DNA from 4 places in the Pseudoduganella sp. RAF53_2 genome. Region 1 is predicted to be linked to each of the others. Evidence: predicted binding sites of a transcription regulator. Region 1 holds the regulator's gene; each other region holds the start of a gene.
The links. The regulator FNR, encoded in region 1, switches genes on or off when oxygen is low (the NO sensors DNR and NnrR bind a similar motif). The targets are predictions, from matches to a motif close to TTGATNNNNATCAA.
Positions count from the first base shown of each region.

Region 2: ccoN (cytochrome-c oxidase, cbb3-type subunit I) is a predicted target of FNR. The motif match lies at 1,092-1,105, and genes of this name have one in related genera.
Region 3: AB4Z11_RS08595 (universal stress protein) is a predicted target of FNR. The motif match lies at 1,245-1,258, and genes of this name have one in related genera.
Region 4: AB4Z11_RS23470 (hemerythrin domain-containing protein) is a predicted target of FNR. The motif match lies at 939-952, and genes of this name have one in related genera.

Region 1 is NZ_JBFRDW010000490.1:2,290-4,488, forward strand. It holds gene AB4Z11_RS23665 (LysR family transcriptional regulator) at 1-659, shown strand, start outside; gene fnr (fumarate/nitrate reduction transcriptional regulator Fnr) at 660-1,394, opposite strand; gene AB4Z11_RS23675 (response regulator) at 1,494-2,129, opposite strand; partial or broken gene AB4Z11_RS23680 (ATP-binding protein) at 2,122-2,199, opposite strand, start outside.
Region 2 is NZ_JBFRDW010000121.1:8,937-11,135, reverse strand. It holds partial or broken gene AB4Z11_RS09730 (heavy metal translocating P-type ATPase) at 1-948, shown strand, start outside; gene ccoS (cbb3-type cytochrome oxidase assembly protein CcoS) at 927-1,070, shown strand; gene ccoN (cytochrome-c oxidase, cbb3-type subunit I) at 1,174-2,199, shown strand, end outside.
Region 3 is NZ_JBFRDW010000102.1:9,818-12,016, reverse strand. It holds gene AB4Z11_RS08600 (response regulator) at 1-634, opposite strand, end outside; gene AB4Z11_RS08595 (universal stress protein) at 704-1,174, opposite strand; gene AB4Z11_RS08590 (protein phosphatase CheZ) at 1,482-2,199, shown strand, end outside.
Region 4 is NZ_JBFRDW010000483.1:703-2,901, reverse strand. It holds gene AB4Z11_RS23475 (bifunctional acetate--CoA ligase family protein/GNAT family N-acetyltransferase) at 1-912, shown strand, start outside; gene AB4Z11_RS23470 (hemerythrin domain-containing protein) at 1,020-1,700, shown strand; partial or broken gene AB4Z11_RS23465 (hypothetical protein) at 1,801-2,199, shown strand, end outside.

The DNA of each region.
Region 1 (2,199 bases):
CTCGCGAATCTGCCCGCCGCGACGGCGACAACCCGCGCGGCAAGCTGCGCGTGGCAGCGCCTGTGCTGTTCGGCGCGACATGGCTCACGCCAATGGCCGCCAGTTTCATGCAGCGCTGGCCTGAAATCGACGTGGAATTAGTGTTGAGCGAACGGCATGCCGACCTGGTCGCCGACAAGCTGGATCTGGCAATCCGCGTCGGTGAACTTCCGGATTCTTCATTAAAAGCGCGCAAGCTGGCGCAGCTACGCCGTGTGTTCTTTGCATCGACGGCGTGGATTCAGCAACACGGCCGTCCGCCACACCCGGACGAACTCGCCGCCCTGCCCTGCGTCCTGCGCAACACAGGCGCAGACCGCAAGCAATGGCCCGCCACGATCGGCGGCAAAATTCATCACATCAAGGTAAAAGGCCCATTCAGCGCGAACGATGCCGCCGCAGCCAACGAAGCTGTCGCCTGCGGACTCGGCGCCGGCATGGCGCCTTTCTGGCAAATACGGAAAATGCTGGACGAAGGCCGCGTCGAAATCATTCTGCGGGAATTTGAGCCGCCGCCAGTGCCGATTCACGCGCTATGGCCGAGCGGCCGCGCGCTCCCTGCACGTACACGGCTATTCGTCGACCACCTGGCCGTGCAATTTAGTGCAGTACGCTGGTAATCAGGCTGCCCGTGCCACCGGGATGACGTCGGCTGCCATACCGCTGGACAGCGCCTCAAGGCGTGGACGATCAAGAATCTGAAGATCGCGGTTATTCAGCGCGATCAGGCCATCGCCGCGCAAACGCGCCAGCTGACGGCTCACGCTTTCCACGGTCAAGCCAAGATAGCCCCCGATGTCCTCACGCGACATGCGCAGCTGGAAGGTGGTGGACGACAAACCGCGCTGCGCATAACGGCCGGAGAGATTCAAGAGGAAAAGCGCCATGCGCTGCTCGGCGCGCATYTGGCTCAGGAACAGCATCACCGACTGCTCGCGTTGAATCTCGCGYCTCATCGTGCGATGGAACTGCTGCAGCAGCACTGGCACCTGCATGACCAGCTCCTGCAGCCGGGCGAATGGAATRTCGCAGACTTCACTGTCCTCCAGCGCCACTGCATCGACCGTATGCATGCCACCGCCGATGGCTTCCATTCCCAGCAAATCGCCGGCCATGTGAAAGCCGCCAATCTGCTGCTCGCCGCGCTGATTGACCTGCGAAGTCTTGAAATGACCGAAACGCACCGCAAACAGGCTGTTGAAAGGCTGGCCGGCGGCATACAGACGCTCATCGCGCGGCACACGGCGGCGTCGGGCAATGATCTGGTCCAGACGGGCCACATCATTGTCATTCAGGCCTTGTGGCAGGCAAAGCTTATTAAAACTGCACAGCGAGCACTTCGCGACGGTCTTCATTTTGCGGCTCCAGATAATCGGCACCGCCAGTATCGCCGCTGGCCGCCCGGAAGAATATCGGGCTCCCCATGCAGTTCATGTAGGGCTTCCCCTACAAACTCAAATCAGGCCGTGTTCCAGAGCGTAGCGCGTGAGCTCCGCATTGCTCGCCATACCCATTTTGTCAAGAATGCGGCTGCGATAAGTCGTCACCGTATTGGGGCTCAGGTGCAGCAGTTCGCCGATGCGCACCAGGGATTCACCTGCCGCGATCATCTTCAGCACCTCCAGCTCACGGTTGGACAGATTTTCGTGATCGCCGGTCGCACCGCCGCCGACCAGGRTTGCCAGCTTTTCCAGCAGCGCCGGACTCACGTGCTTGCCACCCGCCGCCGCCTTGCGCACCGCTTCAATCAAGGTGGACGTCGGCGCGTCCTTGGTCAGATAGCCCGACGCGCCGAGCTTCAGCGCGCGCACTGCGTAAATCTCTTCGGAGTAGGTACTCAAAATCAGCACCGCCATGCGCGGGTATTCATTGCGCAGGCATTTCAGCAGATCGAGTCCATTCTTGCCCGGCATTTTGATGTCGACCAGCGCCACATCAAACTTGCGCTCAGCCACGCGCTCCATGGCCTCCACCGCATTGCTTGCCTCGCCATCGACGCTGATGTCCGCAGCAGTACCGAGCATCAGGCGTACGCCGTTGCGTGCGATGGCGTGGTCGTCCACCAGCAGAACGCTGATCTTGTCAGTCATGGTGCGCCTCCAGCGGCAGACGCAATTGCAGCAGCGTGCCTTGTCCCGGCGTCCCGGTGATGGTCAGTTC
Region 2 (2,199 bases), on a different contig from region 1:
GCGGCGACCGGCCAAAGTGCCGCGCATCGCGCCGCGCCGGAGGCTGCACGGGGTACGGTGTCGGCGTCGGCGTCGGCTTCGGCTTCGGCTTCGGCTTCGGCTTCCACGGCCATGATAGYCAGCGGGCTGCGCGAGCTGCCGGGCGAGGGGCTGGAGGCGATCGTCGATGGACGGCGCTACCGCATCGGCAGCGGCAATTTCGTAGCCGCTATTGCCGGCTTGTCCGACGCTGACGGGCTCGCGGGCGCGGCGATGCGGAGCGTGGCGGCGCGCGGCAGCGCCGTGTCCGTCGAAGACGCAAGTGTTGCGGCAAGCATGGCGGGTGATGGACCGGGGAGCGGCACGAGCGTCTGGCTGGCTGCTGAAGGGCGCTGGCTTGCGCGGTTCATTATTGCTGATGCGCTGCGGCCGCAAGCGAAGGACGTGGTCGATGCCTTCCGCGCGCGCGGCAAAAAGGTCATTCTGCTAAGTGGCGACGAGCCCGCGCTGGCAGATGCGGTCGCGCGGCAGCTTTGGCTGCTGCAAGGCCACGGCGGCTACCTGCCGGGGCAGAAGCTCGAATTTGTGCAGGCGCTGCAAGCTAAAGGTGCGGTCGTCGCCATGGTCGGCGATGGCATCAACGACGCGGCAGTGTTGAGCGCGGCTGATGTTTCCTTCGCCATGGGCAGCGGCGCCGCGCTGGCGCAAGCCCATGCCGACTGCGTGCTGCTTAACTCGAACATCGGCCTCCTCGCGCAAACGGCGGACATGGCAACAAAGACAATGCGCGTGATCCGGCAAAACCTCGCCTGGGCTACGCTCTACAACATCATTGCAATCCCGGCAGCGGCCCTGGGAATGCTGAATCCCTGGCTATCCGGCGTGGGCATGGCCGTCAGCTCCGCCATCGTCATCATCAATGCGCTACGCCTGCGCAGGAGCACATCATGGAAGCCCTCTACCTTTTGATTCCCCTCAGCGTGCTGCTGGTCTTCGGCGCGCTGTGGCTATTTTTCGTCGCGTCCGATGACGGCCAGTTCGACGATCTGTCCGGCCCTGCATTGCGCATTCTGCAAGACGACGATGCCTGATCCAAGCCCACTTGGGCAATCTTGATCCAGGTCAAGGAAATTGGCCGCCTCTCTCGCTACCCTTTGACATATCTCATCAAAGTGCTTCCGGGGGAACCTCAAAGTGGATCAATACAACTACAAGATCGTGAAGCAGTTCGCGATCGCAACGGTAGTGTGGGGCATCGTCGGCATGCTGGTTGGCGTGATCATCGCCGCCCAGCTGGCCTGGCCCGAACTCAATCTGGACATACCGTGGCTGACTTATGGCCGCCTGCGTCCGTTGCATACCAATGCCGTGATTTTCGCTTTCGGCATCAGCGGCCTGTTTGCGACGTCCTACTACGTCGTGCAGCGTACCTGCCAGGTGCGCCTGTTCTCGGACAAGCTGGCCGCCTTCACCTTCTGGGGCTGGCAAGCGGTGATCCTGAGCGCGGTCGTGACGCTGCCGATGGGCCTCACCCGCGGCAAGGAATACGCTGAACTGGAATGGCCGATCACCATCCTGATCGCCCTGGTGTGGGTGGCCTACGCCACGGTCTTCTTCGGCACCATCATCAAGCGCAAGGTCAAGCACATCTACGTTGCGAACTGGTTCTTCGGCGGCTACATCCTCGCCGTGACCATCCTGCACGTGGTGAACGGCATGAGCATGCCGGCAACGCTGACCAAGTCCTACTCGATATACAGCGGCGTGCAGGACGCGATGATCCAGTGGTGGTATGGCCACAATGCGGTGGGCTTCATCCTGACCGCAGGCTATCTGGGCATGGTGTACTACTTCATTCCGAAACAGGCCGAACGCCCTGTGTATTCGTACCGCCTGTCGATCGTGCACTTCTGGGCGCTGATCTTCACTTACATGTGGGCCGGCCCGCACCACCTGCACTACACCGCGCTGCCTGACTGGACCCAGTCGCTCGGCATGGTGTTCTCCCTGATCCTGCTGGCGCCGAGCTGGGGCGGCATGATCAACGGCATCATGACCCTGTCCGGCGCATGGCACAAGCTGCGCTCCGACCCGATCCTGAAGTTCATGATCGTTTCGCTGTCCTTCTACGGTATCGCCACCTTCGAAGGGCCAATGATGTCGATCAAAACCATCAACGCGCTGTCGCACTACACCGACTGGGGCATCGCCCACGTGCAC
Region 3 (2,199 bases), on a different contig from region 1:
ACGGAGACAGCAGTTTGTGCGCGACAGCGTACTGCACCATTTCCGACAGCGACGCCATCCCCATTTTTTGCATGATGCGGGTCTTGTGCGTGCTCACGGTTTTCACGCTCAGGTGCAGGCCGTTGGCGATTTCTGTGATGGATTTGCCACCCACCAGCAAGGAGAAGACTTCGAATTCGCGGTCCGACAGCTGCTTGTGCAGCAGTGTCTCGCTGGGCTGCATGATGTTCAGGGCCAGCTGTTCCGCCACTTCGGTACTGATATAGGGGCGGCCCGACGCCACTTTGCGGATCGCGCCCACCAGCTGGGTACCCGCACTTTCCTTGGTCAGATAGCCTTGGGCGCCGGCGCGGATGGCGCGCACGGCATATTGTTCTTCCTCGTGCATGGTGAGGATGAGAATGGCGATCTTGGGCGCCTCGCTCTTGATCTGGCGGATCAGGTCGACGCCGCTGCGGCCCGGCATGGACAAGTCGAGCAGCAGCAGATCGAAGCCGCCCTTGCGCACGTGGCCCAGTACTTCGAAGCCGTCGATGGCTTCGCCGACGATGTCAATGTCCGGTGCCCCGTCAAGAATGCGCTTCAGGCCCTCGCGCATGATGGTGTGGTCGTCGGCAATGACAATTCGAATCATGGTTATTTTAATAATTGTAAGTATTAGTTAACATTGAGGACACGCTTGAGCGTGCCGGCGCTACTTGTCTTATTCAATCGGCGTCGGGTCTTTGATCAAACGGTGTACCAGCACCGGGATCTTCGAGTGCGACAGCACTTTATTGGTCACGCTGCCCAAAAGCAACTGGCCCCAGCCGCTGCGGCCATGCGAGCCCATGAAGATCAGGTCGCAGCCATTCTTCTCGGCCACGTCCACGATTTTCAGCGCCGCGCTTTCCGCAAAGGCCGTCATCCCTTCCGCCCGCACGCTTTTCTTGGCGCAGGATTCCAGGATAGGCTGCACGTGCTCGTTCCCGGCCCGCTGCATCGCCGCCCGGTATTCCTCTTCACTGGGGTAGCTGGGCGGGATGATTTCCACATAAATTGGGTACTGGTACTCCGGCGCCACAAACAGTGCAAGGACTTCGGCGCCCATCTGCTGTGCGAAATTTGTTCCGGCACAGGCGGTTTTGGCGGAAACTGCCGAACCGTCGGTCGTAATCAGGATTTTCCGGTACATACAAGCCTCCTTTATGGGGATCCTACACTCATTGTAGCCCTGTTTTCGCTTATTGTTTGCTTGTAAAGACTTGATATTTATCAAGAAACATCATGTTTGGACGCAAACAAGCTGCAAATTCGTCATTTTCAGAGAGCGCCCAAATACAACAATCTGCATTCAGTGACTGGGAATGCAAAGGGAGAGATTGAACTGAGGGCCGCCCCCCTGCTACACTCGCGTAAGTGCGTTAATATTGCCGGGCATCATCAGTAATACGCCGGCAAAGATACGGCAGCAACATTTTTGATATGGAGAAGCAGGGATTATGACCGACGCCGCTGATGATTTCGACGCATTATTCGAGGAAGTATCCGCGCAGCGGAACAGTGCGCCACCGGCTCCGGCAGCCGCCGCTCCGGCACCTGCCGCCGCTTCCGCAGAAGACGATCTGGAAAATCTGTTCGATGAAATCTCGGCCAGCCGTACCGCTGAACCTGCTGCGGCCGCTGYGCCTGCACCAGTTGCCGCTGCGCCTGCAGCAGAGGCTGAAGCTGGCGAGCATGCCGGCGCTGGTAGCGATAACCCGATGTTTGAGCGTCTGGGCGGCATCGTCCGCCTGCTGCACGACTCGCTGCGCGAACTGGGTTACGACAAGGCTCTGACCGAGGCTTCCACCCAGATCGTGGATGCCCAGGACCGCCTGGAATACGTGGCGACCCTGACCGAGCAGGCCGCCAACAAAGTGCTGAATACGCTGGACGATGGCATGCCTGCCCAGGACGTGCTGTCGAAGAAGTCCAAGGAAATGGAAGACCGCTGGGCCGACCTGTTCGCAGGCAAGCTCAGTATCGATGAATTTAAGACTCTGGCAGGCGATTCGCGTGCCTTCGCGCAGGCGGTGTCGGAAGCGACCGAAGCCGAGAAGGCCCGTCTGCTGGAAATCATGATGGCCCAGGATTTCCAGGATATTACCGGTCAACTGATCAAAAAAGTCGTCGTCATCACCAAGACGGTCGAGCAGGAGCTGGCCCAGCTGCTGAAAG
Region 4 (2,199 bases), on a different contig from region 1:
GAAGGTGCAAGCATCGATTGTGGCAATCTGCAGCTACGGATCGCAATGGCCGTCGATCCCGTGTTCGGTCCCGTCATCAGCTTCGGCCTCGGTGGCAGCGCCGGGAAAGTGGTGGACGATCGTGCCGTCGGCCTGCCGCCGCTGAACATGGTGCTGGCGCGCGAGATGCTCGAACGCACGCGCGTGTTTCGCGCGCTGGCCGCGCATAGCGACGCCGTGTGCCGCATGCTGATTCAGGTCGCCGAACTGGTGGCCGACATCGGCGAAATCGCCAGCCTGGAAATCAATCCGCTGGTGGCGGCGGAAAACGGCCTGTCGCCGCGCTCAGCACGCATTGCGCTGGGGCCGAAAAGGCCGGAATCGGCAATGGCCATTCGCCCCTATCCGCAGGAGCAGGAAGAGGAGATCAGCTGGCAGGGCGCGCCGTTGCTGCTGCGGCCCATTCGTCCCGAAGATGCACCGGCCCACGTGCGCTTCTTCAGCCAGATGAATCGGGATGATGTGCGGCTGCGCTTCTTTTCAGCAATGAAGGAGCTGCCGCCCGCCCAACTGGCGCGCCTGACCCAGATCGACTACGACCGCGCCATGGCCTTCATCGCCACCCGTACGGGCGCTGATGGCGAGCCCGAGACTTTAGGTGTCGTGCGCGCTATCGCCGACCCGGACAATCAGGCCGCCGAATTCGCCATCGCTGTGCGTTCCGATCTGAAAGGACTAGGCCTCGGCAACATTCTGTTCCGCAAGTTGATCGATTATTTCCGTAGCCGCGGCACACGTGAATTGCATGGCGAAGCGCTGGCGGAGAATGCAGGAATGCAACAGCTTATGCGTAGATACGGCGGGCGCGTGACGGCATCGGCAGAAGCTGGTATGGTAGATCTTCGTCTTGAATTGCAGCCGAAAGCACCGTAAATTATTAGCACGCCACCCGCAGAAGTTTGAGCTAGATCAAGGGTGGATCTGTCGGGCTTATTTACACTTGTACTTCCGTTCCGCCACAGCGTCATTTGGGAGCAAGAATGTTAACGGCCACTTACACCTTGGTTGCCCTGTCGGTAGAACAGGCCAACGTGCGCCTCAGCCTGCTATCGTTCCAGAAATACGTGCAATCGACTTTCCTGCGCCAGCAAAGCCTTACGCTGTCCCAGCTCGAATATGCATGCGAAACCCTGGAGCGCCTGTACCAGGCCTGCCACTGGCGAAAGATCGAACTCTACCTGATTCCCGCATTGCGCGAGGCCACCGAGCAGGCCAACCAATTGCTCGACGAATTGAGTCGCCTGAACCAGAATGCGCTGAGCGTGATCCGCCGGCTGCAAGGGGAGCTTGACAGCGCCGGCATGCGCAGCGAGCAGCAGGTGACCGAAGTTTGCGAGGCAATCGAAGCCTTCTGCGCTGCCATGCTGCAGCGGCTGGAGAAGGAAGAGAAGGAACTGTTTGCGCTGGCACGCAGCGCCATCAGCGGCGAGGCCTGGTTTGCCATCGCCAATCAGTTCCTGGCGCATGATGCGCAGATGGTTGAGGCGCGCCGCGGTCAAAGCGGCCAGCCTTCATTGCCTCCGACGAACAGGAAAGCTCTGGCCGATGCGCGCCGCGCCCTGGCAGCCGTGCGTGAAGAATCGGAGGAGCTTGAACCTGCGCCGGAGCTGCGCTACCACCGTCACCAGCGCCCGGTTGAACGCGCACAAGCGGATCATTGATTCGCTAAGCGGACGGCCATCGGCCGTTCCGCGCCCCGGCGCCCGACAAAGAAGCCGGCGCTGCGCTATGATGGTGGTTTTGATCCATCCATAGCCTATCATGTTCGAATTCCTTTTTAAGCGGCCCGGCGACAAGGGCGCCGACGCGCAGGCAGATGCCCAGCCCCAGGGGCCGGAAGCTGCAGGGAATGGCGCGGCAAGCCCGAACGGCGCAGCGGACAGGCGCGCTGCACAAGCGGAATTTGCGCGCAATCTGGCGGGCAATGAAGACGCTGCCGTCGAACTGATCCTCAATAGCGAATTTGCCGATGTGCGGCTGGCTGCGGCCGAGCATGTGATGTCGCAGATTGCACTGGAAAAAGTGCAGCAGGCCATGCGCAATACGGACCGCCGCGTGGCCAAGCTGGCGCAGGGGCGTCTCGATGCGCTGCGCCACCAGCAGGCTGAACAGAAGCAGGCCGAGGCGTGCATTGCTCTTGCGCAGCGCTTGTTGCAGGAG